Regions from separate parts of the Mesorhizobium sp. M0292 genome, predicted to be linked through region 2. Evidence: predicted binding sites of a transcription regulator. Region 2 holds the regulator's gene; the other holds the start of a gene.
The links. The regulator LexA, encoded in region 2, represses DNA repair genes until DNA is damaged. The targets are predictions, from matches to a motif close to TGTTCNNNNTGTGTTCNG.

Region 1: parE (DNA topoisomerase IV subunit B) is a predicted target of LexA. The motif match lies at 6,548-6,565, and genes of this name have one in related genera.

What each region holds. Positions count from the first base shown of each region.
Region 1 is NZ_JAMYSB010000006.1:194,316-203,206, reverse strand. Features, by position in the region: gene NKI96_RS12105 (HpcH/HpaI aldolase/citrate lyase family protein) at 1-521, opposite strand, end outside; gene NKI96_RS12100 (MaoC family dehydratase) at 521-1,033, opposite strand; gene NKI96_RS12095 (DUF2336 domain-containing protein) at 1,125-2,246, shown strand; gene NKI96_RS12090 (FUSC family protein) at 2,251-4,320, opposite strand; gene parE (DNA topoisomerase IV subunit B) at 4,423-6,477, opposite strand; gene cpaB (Flp pilus assembly protein CpaB) at 6,735-7,640, shown strand; gene NKI96_RS12075 (type II and III secretion system protein family protein) at 7,719-8,891, shown strand, end outside.
Region 2 is NZ_JAMYSB010000001.1:531,252-540,142, forward strand. Features, by position in the region: gene gltX (glutamate--tRNA ligase) at 1-1,125, opposite strand, end outside; gene arr (NAD(+)--rifampin ADP-ribosyltransferase) at 1,588-2,004, shown strand; gene NKI96_RS02700 (ComEC/Rec2 family competence protein) at 2,111-4,567, shown strand; gene lexA (transcriptional repressor LexA) at 4,561-5,343, opposite strand; gene NKI96_RS02710 (GntR family transcriptional regulator) at 5,549-6,313, opposite strand; gene kynU (kynureninase) at 6,482-7,729, shown strand; gene kynA (tryptophan 2,3-dioxygenase) at 7,835-8,671, opposite strand; gene NKI96_RS02725 (AMP-binding protein) at 8,668-8,891, opposite strand, start outside.

The DNA of each region.
Region 1 (8,891 bases), on a different contig from region 2:
TCGGTGTAGCGGCCGTTGTCGTCGCGCGCAGCCTGCGCGCCGATCGCCGCCGACAGATCTTCGGCACCCCAGGTGAGGCCGGCAAGCCTGGCGCTTGCCCCGGCATAGGTCGCGGCGGCCAGCAACCCAGCAGCGGTCTCGGTAATGATCGGCAGGATCTTGATCGCGCCATCCGGCAATCCGTTTTCGGCCTCATGTACGCGGAGCTTTACGGATAGCTGCTGGACATCCTGGCCGCTGTTCGACTTCGGCAGCATGATGCCGTCGGGTTTGACCGGAACCAGGACGGCCAGATCATCGTCGGTCAACCCGGTCGATAGGTCGTTGACTCTGATATAGATGGCGGAGCTTGTCTGCTGCCTGTTGCCGGCAATAAAGCGTGCTGCGATGTCGCGTGCCGACGGCTTGTTTTGTGGCGCCACGGAATCCTCAAGGTCGACGATGACCACGTCGGCGCCGGCGCCAAAACCCTTCTCCAGTTTCTTTTTGGAATCCCCGGGCACAAACAGCAGCGAGCGCATCAGGCCGCCTTTTTCATCATCATCGCCTGGCGCGTGCATTTGGCAACGAGCACATCGTTCTGATTGTAGGCGTGATGCTCGAACTCGACGATGCCGCGGTCCGGCTTCGATTTCGAGTCCCTGACTGAGAGCACCGTCGTTTCGACACGGATGGTGTCGCCGTGGAAGACCGGGTGCGGAAACACCGTCTCCTTCATGCCGAGATTGGCAATTGTGGTGCCGACGGTGATGTCATTGACGGAAATGCCGATCATCAGGCCGAGCGTGAACAGCGAATTGACCAGCGGTCTGCCCCATTCGCTCTTGGCGGCGAAGTCGAAGTCGATGTGCAGCGGCTGCGGGTTCAGCGTCATCACCGAGAACAGCATGTTATCGCTTTCGGTGACGGTCTTGCGCAGCGTGTGCCGAAAGACATGTCCGACGACGAACTCTTCGAGATAAAGCCCGGGCATCGTTTTTCTCCTCCGCTGCCTGACGGTTGATAGGCGCTGCCCATGCCACCCGCAAGCCAGTTAATAAACATGGTGAACCGTTCGTAAACCATTTCTGCCTAGGGTCATTCCTGGGGCCGGAAGCTTTCCGGCAAGGGGCGTAGCAGGCAGTATGGTTGTCTCGCATTTTCTCAAATGGATCTACACCGCGAGAGTTTCGGAGCGCGCCGCGGCGGCGAGCGCGCTGGCCCGCGCCTACGTCAATTCCGACCTGCCTTTCGAAGACCGTTGCGCGGCCGAAGCGGCGCTGACGCTGCTGCTCGACGACGCCTCGTCGAAGGTGCGGCTGGCTATGGCCGAAGCGCTGTCGATGAGCCATCACGCGCCGCTGCAGATCATCAGCGCGCTTGCCTCCGATCAGCCGGAAGTGGCAGCCCTGGTGCTGGCGCGCTCCCCGCTGCTGACGGACGCCGACCTGATCGACCGCGTCGCGGCCGGGCACAAGGCGACGCAAAAACTGATCGCCGACCGGCCGGTCGTTTCGATGGCGGTTGCCGCGGCGATCGCCGAGATCGGCGAACCGGAAGCGTGTGCGGCGCTGCTCGCCAATGACGGCGCCGATATCGCGTCGCTCAGCTTCCGCCGCATGGCCGAGCGGCATGGCCATATCGCTCATTTGCGCGAGGCAATGGTCACGGATGTGCGGCTGCCGGCCGACTGCCGGCACATGCTGCTGGTCAAGCTCGGCGAAACGCTGAAGGCTTCGCCGCTGGTGATGGCGCTGATGGGGGCGGCCAGAGCCGAGCGGGTCACGCGCGATGCTTGCGTCAAGGCTTCGGTGCGGCTGGTCGAAGGCACGCGCACTGAGGAACATGCGGCACTTATCGAACATCTGCGCCTGCGCGGCGACCTGACCGCAAGTTTCATCATCCGTGCCATTGCCCACGGCAAGGTCGACTTTTTCGGCTCGGCCCTGGTTGCGCTCAGCCAGCAGTCGGAGCAGCGGGTGCGGGCCTTGCTCGCAGGCGGCCAGGACGTTGCGTTGCAGGCGCTCTTCCGCAGCGCCGGCCTTGCCGCTTCCACCCATGGCATCATCCTGCGCGCGCTCAAAATCTGGCGCGAGGTCGCCAACGGCAAGCGCCTCGCCGGCGTGCAGGAGGTCAGCTGGCTGATGCTGAAGGAGCTTGGCGGTCCGGCCACCGAGGGCGATCTCGCCGGCCTGGTCAAGTCGATCCACCTCGACGCGCTGCGGGAAAACGCGCGCGGGCATGCGCTGGCGATAGCCGCGGCCTGACGCCCTAAACTCGGTCCTTGGCGAAGAAATCCGGGAAATCCTCGATCGCGGCGGCGATGATGCGCAGCGAGGCTGCGATCTGCAGCATATCCGCACCGCCGCTGCGCTCTGAAAGGCTGGCTGCATATTGCCGGGCCACAGTGACAGTTGCTGTCTGTGGATCGCCGGTTGCGCGAAAGAGCAGTTCACGCGCGAGGCCGCGCAGGAAATTGGCGATCGAGAGTGCGGTGTCGGTAGGAGTGGACGGCCTCTGCTGCGCGGCGCGCAGGCGCAGGATTTCGAGGCCGACGGTAACGGCGGCGACCCCGCCGCCCAGGATCGCATCGCCTTTCCTGCCGGCATTTTGCAAGAGCGGCATCAGCTGGTTGATGCGGTCATAGGCCAGACTCTCGAAGGCCGAACGCCGCGGCACCCGCTCATGCAGGCACAGCCGCGCCAGATCCTCGCGCATGGCGCGCACGATGCGGTTGGCCGCGCGCCATGGATCCACCGGCAGCACCACGATGAAGACGCAGATAGCCAGCAGGATGCCGACCAGCACCGACGCCGAGCCGGCGAAGAACGGGCCTGGGGCATAGGTCATCGCCTGATGCGGGCTGAGGAAGGCGAGGAAATTGATTGCAAAGGCCGTCGCCACGCCGACGGTGCGCGGATTGGCCATGCCCAGCGCCGTCGGTACCAGGATCGGCACGACAAACAGCGTGAACCAGCCGAAGCCGGGCAAAGCAGGCAGCGCGACCTGGCCAACAAGGAAGGCAAAGGGCAAAGCCAGCAGCGTACCCTTGAAGAAGCCCCAGGACACCCGCACCGGGTCAGGCCGCGCGGCGAAAAGACTGGAGACGACCGCAACGAGGATAACGGTGCCGGCCGCGTCGGACCATTTCGTCGTCAGCCAGAAGGCGGCGACCGCCAGCGTGGCAAGGGCGGCGCGTATGGCATTGCGCGAAGCCCCGGGATAATCGCGATGCACCACCAGCGCAGGCAGCTGCATGTTGCTCCGGCTCGGGCGCGTCACCGGTGCGCGCAGGGCGTCGAGGCCGCGCAGCACCTGCTTGAAGGCTTCGGCGAAATCGGCGGCGATGGTGAGGCGCGTGATGGTGCCGACCCTGTCGTCGCCCTGATCGGTCGAGGCGTCGGGCATTTGCCGGGCCTTGCCGGCAATCGCGTCGAGCCGCGTCACCCAGGGCGACGTGTCCTCCAGCGCCTCGGGCGTGGCTGCCAGTTCGCTGACCAGCGACTGCAGTTCCGAGCGCTCCGGAATGAGCGCTGCGTTTTTCGGCGCGGCGTGAGAATGCAGCGCGCGTGCCGCCGACAGCGCCGACAGAAGCTGACCGATGGTTAGGCGGACCGGATGGGCGCGGGTGGCGAAGCTCGGGGCTTCGAGCCGGGCATAGGTGCGCATCTCGGCCAGCATCTGGGCGTCCGTGATCAGCTTGCCGTGCAGGCCGGCCAGTCTCGCCGGGTCGCCGCCGGAAAAAGCGCCGCCCGCATAGGTTGCAAGGTCGAGGATGCTGCGCTTCAGCCTGGAGATGATGGCGTCAGCGGCCAGCTTGGGCAGGATCAGCCGGCTGGTCAGGCCGGCGCAGACGATGCCGAGCACGATCTCGGCGCAGCGCGCGACAGCGAGATCGACGATCACATGCGGCTGGCCGAAAGCCGGCAGCCCAATGATCATCGCGGTATAGCCGGCAAGTGCGGCGCCATAGGCTTCCGGATTGCGCAGCAGCGACGAAACCAGCGTGCACAGCCCAATCCAGACGGACAGCGCCGTGACCAGCAGCCAGGGATTGGTGCCGAAAACCGAGGTGATGCCGATCGCCGCAAGTCCACCGGCCAGCGTGCCGAGCAGCCGGTAAAAACCTTTCGCCAGCACCATGCCGGCGACCGGCTGGGCGACGATGAAGACCGTCATCATCGCCCATTGCGGGTGGTCGAGTTTTAGCGCGTAAGCAGCGAGAAGCGCGATCAGACCGGCCGAAACCGTGCGCAGGGCGAAAATCCAATCCGAGCGCGTCGGCTGCGTCAGGCCCGCCAAACTAGTTTCGAAGTAGCTCTTCAGCCGCGCCCAGATCACAAGCTGGTCTCCGTATCGGAAGCGCAGGCTAGAGCAGTTCCAGGAAAAGTGTGAAACGGTTTTCCGCCCGGAGCTGCGTCAAAACGAAGAGTTGGCCGGCGCTCAGATATCCAGCACTTCCGTCGCGGCGAATTCGGCGCGTTCCTGGATGAAGCGGAAGCGGGCTTCCGGCTTGGTGCCCATCAGCGCGTCGACAGCATCCTTGGTCGCGGCCACGGCGTCGATAACATCGACCCTGAGCAGCGTGCGCTTCCTCGGGTCCATGGTGGTTTCCTTGAGCTGCGCGGCCATCATCTCGCCCAGGCCCTTGAAGCGGCCGATCTCGACCTTGGCGCGGCCGGTGAATTCGGTGCGCAACAGCTCGTCCTTGTGCGCATCGTCCCTGGCATAGGCAACCTTGCCGCCTTGCCGGATCGAATAGAGCGGCGGCACCGCCAGATAGAGATGGCCGCCATTCACCAGGTTCGGCATTTCCTGGTAGAAGAAGGTGATCAGCAGCGAGGCTATGTGAGCGCCGTCGACGTCGGCGTCGGTCATGATGATCACGCGGTCGTAGCGCAAATCCTCGTCGCGGTATTTCGAGCGCGTGCCGCAACCGAGCGCCTGAATCAGGTCCGATATCTGCTGGTTGGCGGCGAGCTTGTCGTTGCCGGCGCTGGCGACGTTGAGGATTTTTCCGCGCAGCGGCAGCACCGCCTGGCTCGCACGGTCGCGCGCCTGCTTGGCCGAGCCGCCGGCCGAGTCGCCTTCGACGATGAACAGTTCGGCGCCCGCGGCGGCGTTCTGCGTGCAGTCGGCGAGCTTGCCGGGAAGGCGCAGCTTGCGCACCGCGCTCTTGCGCGACACTTCCTTTTCCTGGCGCCGGCGCACCCGCTCGTCGGCGCGCGCAATCACCCATTCCAGCAGCTTGGAGGCTTCCTGCGGATTGTCGGCCAGCCAGTGGTCGAAGGGATCGCGGATGGCGGTCTCGACAATGCGAATGGCTTCGATCGTTGCCAGCCTGTCCTTGGTCTGGCCGACGAATTCCGGCTCGCGGATGAAAACCGACAGCATGCCGGCCGCCGAGATCATAACGTCTTCGGAGGTGACGATCGAGGCGCGCTTGTTGCCGACCAAGTCGGCATAGGCCCGAAGCCCGCGCGTCAGCACATTGCGAAAGCCGGCCTCATGCGTGCCGCCTTCGCCGGTCGGGATGGTGTTGCAGTAGGAGTTGACGAAGCCGTCACCGCCGAACCAGGTCACCGCCCATTCCAGCGAGCCGTGGCCGCCCTGTTTTTCGCTCTTGCCGGCGAAGATCTCGCGGGTCACCTGGAAGTCGTCGCCAAGCGATGCCTTGAGATAGTCCTTCAAGCCGCCGGGGAAATGGAACTCCGCCTTGGCGGGCGTCTGGTCCTTTTCCTTGATCAGCGATGGGTCGCAGCTCCAGCGGATCTCGACGCCGCCGAACAGATAGGCTTTCGAGCGGGTCATGCGATAGAGCCGCGCCGGCTCGAAGGCGGCGCCCTTGCCGAAAATCTGCTCGTCGGGATGGAAGCGGATTTTGGTGCCGCGCCGGTTGTGCACTTCGCCGAGCTGCTCCAGCCCGCTCACCGGAACGCCGCGCGAGAACCTTTGGCGGTAAAGCTGGCGACCGCGCGCGACTTCGACTTCGAGATGGTCCGACAGCGCATTTACGACCGAGACGCCGACACCGTGCAGACCGCCGGAGGTCTCATAGACCTTGCTATCGAACTTGCCGCCCGAATGCAGCGTCGTCATGATGACTTCGAGCGCCGGCTTCTTGAATTTCGGATGCGGATCGACCGGAATGCCGCGGCCATTGTCGGTAACGGTCAGAAACCCGTCGGCCGACAGCTCGACATCGATGAAGGTGGCATGGCCGGCGACCGCCTCGTCCATCGAATTATCGATGACCTCGGCAAACAGATGGTGCATCGCCTTGTCGTCGGTGCCGCCAATATACATGCCGGGACGGCGCCGCACCGGCTCCAGCCCCTCCAGCACCTCGATGTCGGCGGCGCTATAGCCCTCGCTGCCGTCCTTGGTCGCGGCAGGACGCTTCGTGGCCTGCACCAGCGGGTCGGCCGGGCGCTCCGGTGTCCGAGCCGGTTGGGGCTGCTTTTCCAGATTGCCGAAAAGATCGTTGTTGTCGTCCATGCCTGCCATAGAATCCGGTGCCGCGAATCACCCGTCGATACTGCCACGCTTTTCGGCGCCAAGCGACGGAAGTTCCTGTTACGTTCGGGGATTAAACCCTTCTTATCCTAAAACCTTTCGATAACCAAGCTGGCGGAAATAGGTCCCTGCGGAGCGGGCGCGATTCCTGAATCTTTAACAAAGCGGCCTAGCGTCGCCTCAACAAAACAAAAGACCACGAATGTCAGGGGTTGGTTGTGAGGGGCAAGGCCATAACGATGATTGGCATCGCTGCCGTCTTCGGCGCGATTTCAATCTTTGCCGCGGATTTCTGGGTGAAAAGCCAGGCCAAGGCCGATGCCGAAGAGAAAACGGCGTCGATCCCGGCGCCCGCCGTCCCCAAGGTCGTCTTCAAGACCATCGTGGTGGCCAACGCGCCGTTGCGTTACGGCATGGAGCTTGACCGGGCGCAGCTCAGCGAAATCCCATGGTCCGAGGATTCGGTGCCGCAGGGCGCGTTCACCACAGTCAATGCATTGCTCGCCGAAGGCAGCCGCGTGGTATTGTCGCCGATCGAGATCAACGAGCCGGTGCTGATCAGCAAATTGTCGGGGCCGAACGGCCGCGCGACGCTATCCAACATGATGACGCCCGGCATGCGGGCGGTGACAATCCGCACCGACGAGATCGCCGGTGTCGGCGGCTTCGTCATGCCGGGCGACCGGGTCGACGTGGTGCTGACACGCGATGCGGGCGAAATCCAGGAAGTGGCCAAGAACGCGCAGGGCGCTGCCGGATCGACCGTTACCTCCGAGATCGTCGTCTCCGACGCCAAGGTGCTGACCGTGGGGCAGGGCGCCGACGAGCGCCAGACCACACCGCAGATCGCCAATTCCGTCACCATCGAGGTGACGACCGAAGGCGCGCAGAAAGTGGCGCTTGCCCGCACCGTCGGCACCTTGTCGCTGTCGCTCCGCTCGGCCGCAGACGGAGGGGCCGCCAAGGACGGCGTCACCACCATCTCGTCCTTCGGCGGATCGGTCGCCTCCGGCGTCCAGGCCGCTGCCGGCGCGCTGTTCACTGCCGCGACCAAGGAGCCTGAGAAGCCGAAATTCAAGACGATCATCGTGACGCGCGGCACGCAGGTCGAAGAATACCAGGTTCCTGCGCGGGACCAGCAATAACTGCCGGTGGGGACCGGGCGAGGGACGGGACAGATGTCGGGACTTCATGCATTTCGAACTACGAAAGGGCTGCGCCCAATGCGGGCGCTTGCGGTGGGGGCTTGCCTGGCCGCGGCCGCAATGCTCGGCCTCAGTGCGCCAGCCAAGGCCGACAACGATATCGTCCATGTCTCGTCCACAACGAATGCGTCGATCAAGGTAGCCAAGGGCAAGCCGAAGACGGTCATGACCAATGCCGCCTTCTACCAGATCGTCATCGGCGATCCGGAGATCGCCAACGTCAATCCGCTGACCGACAAATCCTTCTATGTGCTGGGCAACAATCTCGGCACCACCGGCATCGCGCTGTTCGACGAGAACAAGCAGTTGGTCGGCACCGTCGACATCGAGGTGACGCTGGACACCGACCAGCTGGCCAGCACCATTCGCGCCAGCGTGCCGGACGCCAAGATCAAGGTCGGCTCGGCCAATGGCCGCGTCGTGCTGTCGGGCGAGGCCGATGACGCGGTCGCCGCCGAGAAGGCAAGCAAGATCGCCAGCCGCTTCTCCGGCAATGAAGAAGTGATCAATTCGGTCAACATCTCGTCCTCGCAGCAGGTTCAGCTCAACGTCCGCTTCGTCGAGATCAATCGCCAGGCCGGACAGGATCTCGGCGCCAAATACAGCGCCAATTTCGCTTACGGCATTGGCGGGCGCGACGTCACCCTCGATCCTGGCACGGTGCCGGGAGCCGGCAATGGCGAGATCATCGGCCGGCTGCTGTCCAACGGCCTGTCGATCGACGTCGCCATCAAGGCGCTGGAGGAACGTGGTCTCGCCAGGCGGCTGGCCGAGCCGAACCTGATCGCCCGCTCGGGCCAGACGGCAAGCTTCCTCGCCGGCGGCGAGTTCCCGATCCCGGTCTCCGAGGACAATGGCAAGATTTCCGTCAGCTACAAGAAATACGGCGTCAGCCTCGACTTCACGCCGACGGTTCTCAAGGACGGGCTGGTGAGCCTCGACATCGCGCCGGAAGTGTCCTCGATCGACGCTTCGGCCTCCTACAATATCGGCAATATCTCGGTCCCGGGCTTTATCGTGCGCCGCGCCAAAACATCCGTCGACCTGAAGAATGGCCAGAGCTTCATGATCGCCGGCCTGCTGCAGTCACAGAACGACATTACCACATCGCGTCTACCCGGCCTCGGCAAGCTGCCGGTGCTCGGCTCGCTGTTCTCCTCCAAATCCTATCAGCGGCGCGAGACCGATCTG
Region 2 (8,891 bases):
CAGGAAGGCAGCGCCATCGGCCAGTTCCACCAGCGTCTTGGCGCGCTCTTTCAGGCCAGGCAAGGCGGCCAGCAGCTGCGCCTTCCTGGCGTCGTCGAGACGGGCGGCGATAGCAGATCCGCCTTCGAGGTATGGCAGAGTGGCGACGAAAATGTCGAACAGCTCGGTATCGGCCATCTTGCGCATATGCGCGCCGTTGATTGACTCGAGCTTGGCGAAGTCGAAGCGCGCCGCACCCTTGTTGACATCGCCGATGTCGAACCACGAAATCATGTCCTTGATCGACATGATCTCGTCGTCGCCATGGCTCCAGCCGAGCCTTGCCAGATAGTTGAGCAGTGCCTCGGGCAGATAGCCCATGGCGCGATAAGCCTCGACACCGAGTGCGCCGTGCCGCTTCGACAGCTTGGCGCCGTCGGCGCCATGGATCAGCGGGATATGCGACATCGACGGGACGTCCCAGCCCATGGCGTTGTAGATCACCGTCTGGCGCGCGGCGTTGGTCAGATGGTCGTCGCCGCGGATGATGTGGGTGACGCCCATGTCATGGTCGTCGACGACGACGGCATGCATGTAGGTCGGATTGCCGTCCGAGCGCAGGATGATGAAATCGTCGAGGTCCTTGTTGGGGAAGCGCACCTCGCCCTGCACACGGTCGTGCACCACGGTTTCGCCCTCGGTCGGCGCCTTGATGCGGATGGCGCCCTTGACGCCGGGAGGCGCCTCCGAGGGGGCACGATCTCGCCACTGGCCGTTGTAGCGCGGCGGCAGGCCCTTGGCGCGTGCGGCCTCGCGCATCGCCTCGAGCTCGGCAGGCGTCTCGTAGCTGTAATAGGCCTTGCCCAGGCGCACCAGCTCCTCGGCCACCTCACGGTGGCGCGGCGCGCGCTCGAACTGCGATATGGCCTCACCGTCCCAGGAAAGGCCGAGCCAGGTCAGCCCATCCAGAATGGCCTGTGTCGCCGCCTCGTTGAAGCGTTCGCGGTCGGTGTCCTCGATGCGCAGCACCATCGTGCCGCCGGTGTGCTTGGCGTACAGCCAGTTGAACAGCGCCGTGCGCGCGCCGCCGATATGCAGATAGCCGGTGGGCGAGGGGGCAAAACGGGTGACGACCGTGTCGGACATGGAACTCTTGGAACCTTGGAAAGCGGAGCGTGATCGCGCGGACTTTCGCGCTTTGCGCGTTCATGTAGCATAGGGGGTCTGGGGCGCAAGGGGCAGACCCGATGGCTGGACGTGGCCGGGGCACGTCGGCAATTATCGGTTGCGTCAACTGGCGCTGGAGCCTTGTAGCACAAAATCTGTTCGCACCCTCCGCGCAACCTCGTTTGGCAGCAGCGTCAATGTCTGGGTTTCATTCGGCTGCAGCGTCCGTCACAGTGCCTGGAACATCGCTGCGACGGTGGTAGCCCCCTCTGACGAGCGGACATTTCTTCACGGATGCGGCACTGCCCGACTACAACGCCGCCGTGACAGCGTTGGCTTGGTCACGCATATTGACCTTTCTGCAATCATTATCGTGAACACCGCAACTGTGTGCAGGCCGGTCTCGCCACGAAGGAGGCATGATTGAAAGAAGGACTACCGATGACCGAAAACGCCGACCATACGGAGGGTGATCCGTTCTACCATGGTACCCGGGCGGATTTGAAACCCGGGGATCTGCTGAGCGTCGGCCACCCTTCCAATTTCAGAGGTAAACCACTGTCATGGATCTATTTCACCCAGACACTGGAAGCCGCCATCTGGGGAGCAGAGCTTGCAACGGGTGACGGTCGTCAAAGGATTTACATCGTAAAGCCGACGGGGTTTTTTATGGATGACCCTAACCTGACCGACAAAAAATTTCCCGGTAATCCGACGAAATCCTACCGCTCCCGTGATCCGTTGCTCATCCTGGGTGAACTCGGTGAATGGCAGGGTCATACACCGGAACAATTGAAGGCAATGCACGATGGGCTTGCTCGCCTGAGGGCGGAGGGCCGGGATATGATTGAGGATTGAGCGTCCTTGGCGGGTCAATTCCGGCGCGGTGGACGCGACCGCACGGACTTTCGCGCTTTACGCGTTCATGTAGCATAGGAGGTCTGGGGCGCAAGGGGCAGACCTGATGGCTGGACGTGGCCGGGGCACGAAGGAAGGCGAAGGCGCCGAGGCAGGCGTCAGCGAACGCTCGCTGTTTGCCGATAGTCCCTATGCCGAGCCGCTGCCCCTCGCGCTGCCTGAGCCGCATCCCGGCATAGCGCCCGCGCTGCCCGGTGACGCGTTGCCGGCGCAAGTCACAGCGCCCGGATCTATCGCCCGACTGCGCAGACGGCTTCGCCGCCCGTCATGGCCCGCGCTCCGCCGCAGCCTTGCCGTGGCCGCCAACACGGAGCTCGACCGGGGCGTCGCCTTCCTGCTGGTCCCGGTTTTCCTGGCAGCCGGCGTCATCGTCTACTTCTCGCTGGCCGGCGAGCCGGGCTTTGCGCAGCCAATCGCCATTGTGGTGCTGGCGACATGTTGCGCTGTCGCCACGCGATCGCGGCCGAGGACGCATCTGTTCTGCATGGCCGCGATGCTGTGCGCGCTCGGCGTCGTCGCCGCCAAGGTCGAGACCTGGCGCGCCGGAACGCAGATGCTCGGCTCCGAGATTCAGACACGGCTGACCGGCCGCGTCGTCAGTCTCGAACAGATGGAAAGCGGCCGCATCAGGCTGACGCTCGACGTGGTTTCGACCGCTTACCCCGAGCTGCGCTACGCCCCGGAGCGGGTCAGGCTCTCGGCGCGGACCGTTCCCGCCGATATGACCGCCGGCTCCCTGATCACCGGCTATGCCAGGCTGTTGCCGCCGACCGGTCCGGTGCGGCCGGAGAGCTACGATTTCTCCTTCGACAGCTATTTCACCGGTATCGGCGGCAGCGGCTTCTTTCTCGGCAATCCGAAAACCATTGCTACGCAGGGACCGCCGCCGCTGACCGCACGGCTCTCCTCGGCAATCGAGAACGCGCGCGAAAACATTGCCGACCATATCAGGGGCAAGATCGGTGGCGCCGAAGGCGAGATTGCCGCGGCGTTGATTGTCGGGGTGCGCGCCGGCATCCCGGACGAGGTCAACGAAGCGATGCGGCGCACCGGCATCTACCACATCATCTCCATCTCCGGCCTGCACATGGCGCTGGTTGCCGGCACCATCATGGCGTTGCTGCGTGGCGCCTTTGCGCTGTTTCCCGATTTCTCTTCGCGCCGGCCGGTGAAGAAATATGCGGCCGCGGCAGCGCTTGTCTCGATCGCCGCCTATCTCGTTATTTCAGGCGTCGTGGTTGCCGCCGAGCGCAGCTTCATCATGCTGGCGGTCATGCTTGTCGCCGTGCTGTTTGATCGCGCCGCACTCACCATGCGCAATCTGGCGATCTCCGCCATTGCCGTCATCCTGGTGTCGCCGCACGAGGTGGTCGGTCCCAGCTTCCAGATGTCGTTTGCCGCCACTGCCGCCCTTGTCGGCGCCTATGCCGGCTGGGCCGATTACCGCGCCGACAAGGTGAGAACGCCGCCGGCAAAGCGCTCCTTCGTCGGCTTCCTGTCGCGAAAATTCGCGCTGGCCATGGGCGGCCTCGCAATGACCTCGATCATCGCCGGCAGTGCAACCTTGCTGTTCGCCATCTGGCATTTTCAGCGTGTGTCGCCGCTCAGCCTGATCGCCAATCTGGCCGTGATGCCGATTGTTTCGTTGATCGTCATGCCCTTTGCCGTGCTCAGCGCACTGGCGATGCCGTTCGGCGCCGACGGGCCGTTCCTCTATGTGATGGGCAAAGGTCTGATGGCGATGATCGCTATATCGGCCTGGATTTCCGAGCGCTCGCCGGTCGACGCCGTCGGGCTGATCTCCATCCGCTCGGTGCTGTTAGTGGCGGTCGCCCTCGTCATCGCCACCATGGCCACCACCTGGCTCAGGTTGGCGGCCGTGCCTTTCGCGCTGGCCGGCCTGTTGACGGTGCCGCAGGTGCTTACGCCAGACGTGCTCATATCCGAGGATGCGCATCTGGTGGCCATGCCGATCGGTGGCGGCGAACTCGCCCTCAACCGCGAACGCTCCAACGAATTCACCACGGACAATTGGAAACGGGCGCTGCGGGCCGAAACCATTATCCCACCTGAGATTTTCGAGGCAACAGATACGCGGTTCGATCTCGATCCGCTCGATCTGCCGCCCGGCTCGCCCTTCTATTGCACCGGCGATCTCTGTATCGCCCGGCACCCTTCCGGAGCCATTGTAGCGCTTGCGAAAGACCGCAAGACGGCGCGGCCGGCCTGTGCCTTCGCGAGCCTGATCGTCATCGATGACGCCACCGCTTACAATCCGTGCCGCGACCCGCTGGTGCTGGTCGTGACGAAGAAACAGCTGGCCCGCGACGGCAGCGCCGCCGTCTTCTTCGATCCGCAATCGGCAGCTGCAGCGCCAACCATCCGCTTCGCCGTCGACAAGCCGTATCGCCCCTGGCACGAGCAACGCCGCTTCTCCCGCGAAGCGCGCGGCCTGCCGCCTTACAACCAGCGTGAAAAGTACAAACCCAAGCCGGCTCAGTAGCGCCGGATCAATCCGACAAGCTTGCCCTGCACCTTCACCCTGTCCGGTCCAAAAATGCGGGTCTCGTAGGCCGGGTTGGCGGCTTCCAGGGCGATCGAGGCGCCCTTGCGGCGGAAGCGTTTCAGGGTCGCTTCCTCATCGTCGACCAACGCCACCACGATCTCGCCGGGGCTGGCTGTGTCGGCATTGCGGATGATGACCGTGTCGCCATCGAAAATGCCGGCCTCGATCATCGAATCGCCCTTGACCTCGAGCGCGTAGTGTTCGCCGCCCATGATCATATCGGGCGGCACCGAGATCGAATGGGTCTGATGCTGGATGGCGTCGATCGGCACGCCGGCGGCGATGCGTCCCATAACCGGGATTGAAATCGCGGAAACGGCATCGTCATTGCCGGCCGACATCGAACGCGACGGCGAGCCCGGCTTGATCTGGCGGCCGAGACCGCCTTGGCCCAACGCGCCTTGTCCTTGGCCGCCTTGCCCTTGGCCGGTTTGACCAAGACTGCCCTGAATGATGCTCGGCGAAAACTTCCTCGCCGCATTGAGGCCTGGTGCGATCGAGTCGGGCAGCCGCAGCACTTCCAGCGCGCGCGCCCGGTTCGGCAGCCGGCGAATGAAACCGCGCTCCTCAAGCGCCGTGATCAGGCGGTGGATGCCGGACTTGGAGGCGAGGTCGAGCGCTTCCTTCATCTCGTCGAAGGACGGCGGGATTCCGCTCTCCTTCAGGCGTTCATGGATGAACATCAGAAGCTCATGTTGTTTGCGCGTCAGCATCGCGGCCCCCAAGGGTTCTGAAACCAGAATCAGAAAAAACAAACCCAGAACAAACACTATCTGTTCCAGTTGTGTTCCGCAACCTTTTAAAGTTTAATGAATGTGTTGACGTTTTGTTCAGCGTAACGTTCGGCGCTGCGAGCGCCGCCTGCGCCCAGTTGCCAGCAACGGGGTGAAACGAAGACAAAGTGCCCTGCGTCGTCGGCTACGATCGCCGCTTCCTTTTCGGACGGGGCTGCGCAGCATCCGCGCGGGGTTCTCTCTGGGCATAGACCCGCAGCGTGTAGCCGATGTGAGCGGTCATCAGAGTTTTCGCACGTTCGACGTCGCGATCGAGGGCCGCTTCCATCAGGGCGGTATGGTGTTCGATCGCCACGGCGTCGCGCAGGGCCGCCACGGCCTTCCGGTGTCCGTCCGTGCGGCCGGCGGCGGCGCGCAGCGTCGGGGCCAGACCCAGAAAGCGGTGATGGCGATGCAATTGGTCGGAAATCGTTGCATTGAAGCGCAGCAGCCAGCTGGATGTCGCGGCACTGAGCAGCGCCGCATGGAAGGCATCGTGTTTTTCGTACCACGCGTCGACCGCATCATCCGATGGATCGTCGAGAACAGACCCGCACCGTGAGAGACGATAGTGGGCGGCAACGACCGCGTCTTCCCACTCACGGTCGCCCTTCTCGATCGATTCCACCAGCAGGGGCAGTTCGACCACCAGCCGCGCACGCGCCAAATCCTCGAGCTCCGCCCGAGAGACGGGAGCGACCGCAAACCCGCGGTTGCTGATGGCGGTCACAAGCCGTTCCGCCTCCAGCCGCGACAGCGCCTCGCGCAACGGCGTCCAGCCGATGCCGTAGGTGTTGCGCAGCGTGCTCAGCTTCAACGGCGCGGCAGGCGCCAGCCGGGTCGCAAGAATATCGCGCCTGAGCAGGCGATAGGCCACTTCCGTCTTCGAGGTCTGCTCGTCATCCAGCATCGTGATCCATCAGACATAAACGCTCGGGCGGATCATTATATATCAAAGCCTTTCAGTGGGTGAATTATATATAATGTTTGACAGTTCAAGGGCGACCACTCAAGATCGCCGGCATGTTTGGGCGGCAGGCTCCGCCGCGCGCGTTTGTCCATGGAGGGGCGCCGGATCATGAGCACGACACCCGATCTCGCTACAATCGAAGCAATGGATGCCGCCGATCCGCTGCGCTCCATGCGTGAACGCTTTGTCTTGCCGCAAGGCGTGATTTATCTCGACGGCAATTCCCTGGGCGCCGCGTCAGCGGTCGTCTTCAGCGAACTGCAGCAGGCCGCCACGCAGGAATGGGCGCACGACCTCATTCGCGCCTGGAACACCGCCGGCTGGTTCAACATGCCGGTGGAACTCGGAGATCAGCTCGGGCGACTGATCGGCGCGGCTGATGGGCAGACGGTGGTCTGCGACACAACCTCGATCAACATCTACAAGCTGCTGCACGCAGCGCTCGGCATGCGGCCGGATCGGTCGGTCATCGTTGCCGAGGGCGACAGTTTCCCGACCGACCTCTACATGGCCGAAGGCGTCGCCTCGACCCGGCCGGGAACGCGGCTGCGGCTGGAGGGCGTCGACGCGGCCGCAATCGAGGAGCTGATCGACGACAGCGTTGCCGTCATCCTGGTCAACCACGTCAACTACAAATCCGGCCAGTTGCGCGACATGGCGGCGCTGACGCGCAAGGCACATGACGCCGGCGCGCTGATCATCTGGGATCTCTGCCACACGGCCGGCGCCTTGCCGGTCGAACTTGACCGTGCCAATGCCGATTTCGCCGTCGGCTGCACCTACAAATACCTCAATGGCGGCCCGGGCTCGCCGGCCTTCATCTACGCGGCCGAGCGCCACCATGGTGATATCAGCCAGCCGCTCAGCGGCTGGTGGGGCCATGCGCGGCCCTTTGCCTTCGAGCAGGGCTTTGCCGTCGGCAGCGGCATCCGCCGCTTCCTGTGCGGAACGCAGCCGGTGCTGTCGATGCGGGCGCTCAAGGGCGCGCTCGATATCTGGAACGACGTCGACATGGCGGCGGTGCGCAGAAAAAGCATCGCGCTGACCAACCTGTTTATCCAGCTCGTCGAAGCCAGATGCGGCGCCTACCGGCTTGAACTGGAAAGTCCTCGCGACGGCAGCCAGCGCGGCAGCCAGGTGTCGTTCCTCCACCCGCATGGCTATCAGGTGATGCGGGCGCTGATCGAGCGCGGCGTGATCGGCGATTTCCGGGCGCCGTCGACCATCCGTTTCGGCTTCACGCCGCTCTATGTCGGATATGGCGATGTCTGGCAGGCGGTCGAAGTCCTGGAGGATATTCTGCGCACCGGCGCCTGGCAGGACGCCCGCTTCGCGGTGAAGACCGCGGTTACGTGAGAAACCAGAGCAATTTCAGGAAAAGTGTGAAGCGGTTTTCCGTCCGAAATTGCGTCAATCAAAGAGCTAGAGCATTTCGCCGTTTCCGTTAAACGGTGAAATGCTCTAGAGCCGGGTGCGGACCGTCCAGAGCTCCGGAAACAGCACGACCTCCAGCATCTTCTTCAGATAGGAGGCGCCTGAGGTGCCGCCGGTGCCGCGCTTCAAGCCGATGATGCGCTCGACCGTTGTGACGTGGTTGAAGCGCCAGCGGCGGAAGTAATCCTCGAAGTCGACCAGCTTCTCGGCCAGTTCGTAGAGCATCCAGTAGCGCTGCGGGTCGCGGTAGACGGTTTGCCAGGCAGCCAGCACGTCTTCGTTCTCACCGCGCGTCTCGCGCCAGTCCGTGCGCCCGGCATCGGCGCCGATGTCGAAGCCATTGCGCGCCAAAAGCAGAAGCGCCTCGTCGTACAGCGACGGCGTGGCCAGGATCGCTTCCAGCCTGTCCGTAAGATCGCGCCGGTGCTTGTGCGGCCCGAGCATGGCTAGGTTGCGGTTGCCGGCCATGAACTCGATGGCGCGGTACTGCCACGACTGGAAGCCCGAGGATTGGCCGAGCGCGTCGCGAAACTCGGTGTATTCGCTTGGCGTCATCGTGCGCAGCACGTCCCAGGCATTGTTGAGCTGCTCGAAGATGCGCGCGACGCGAGACAGCATCTTGAAGCTCGGTTCGAGGCGGTCGGCGCGGATAGAGCGGATCGCGGCGCCGATCTCGTGTAAAGCGAGCTTCATCCACAATTCCGATGTCTGATGCTGGATGATGAACAGCATCTCGTCATGGGCCGAAGACAGCGGCGCCTGCGCATCGAGCACCTTGTCCAGCTGCAGATAGTCGCTGTAGGACATCCGCTCCTTGAACGACATCTGCGCGCCATCGGACGCCGGATCGTGCGGCTTAATCAATTGCTCTTCTCCGCGCGCAACCGGAAGCGCTGGATCTTGCCGGTCTGGGTTTTGGGCAAGGCGTCGATGAACTTCACCGAACGCGGATATTTGTAGGGCGCGATCGTTGCCTTGACGTGGTCCTGCAGGCGTTTGACGGTCAATGCGTCCGGCGAAACACCTTGCACAAGCACGATATGCGCCTCGACGATCTGGCCGCGTTCACCGTCCTCGGCGCCGG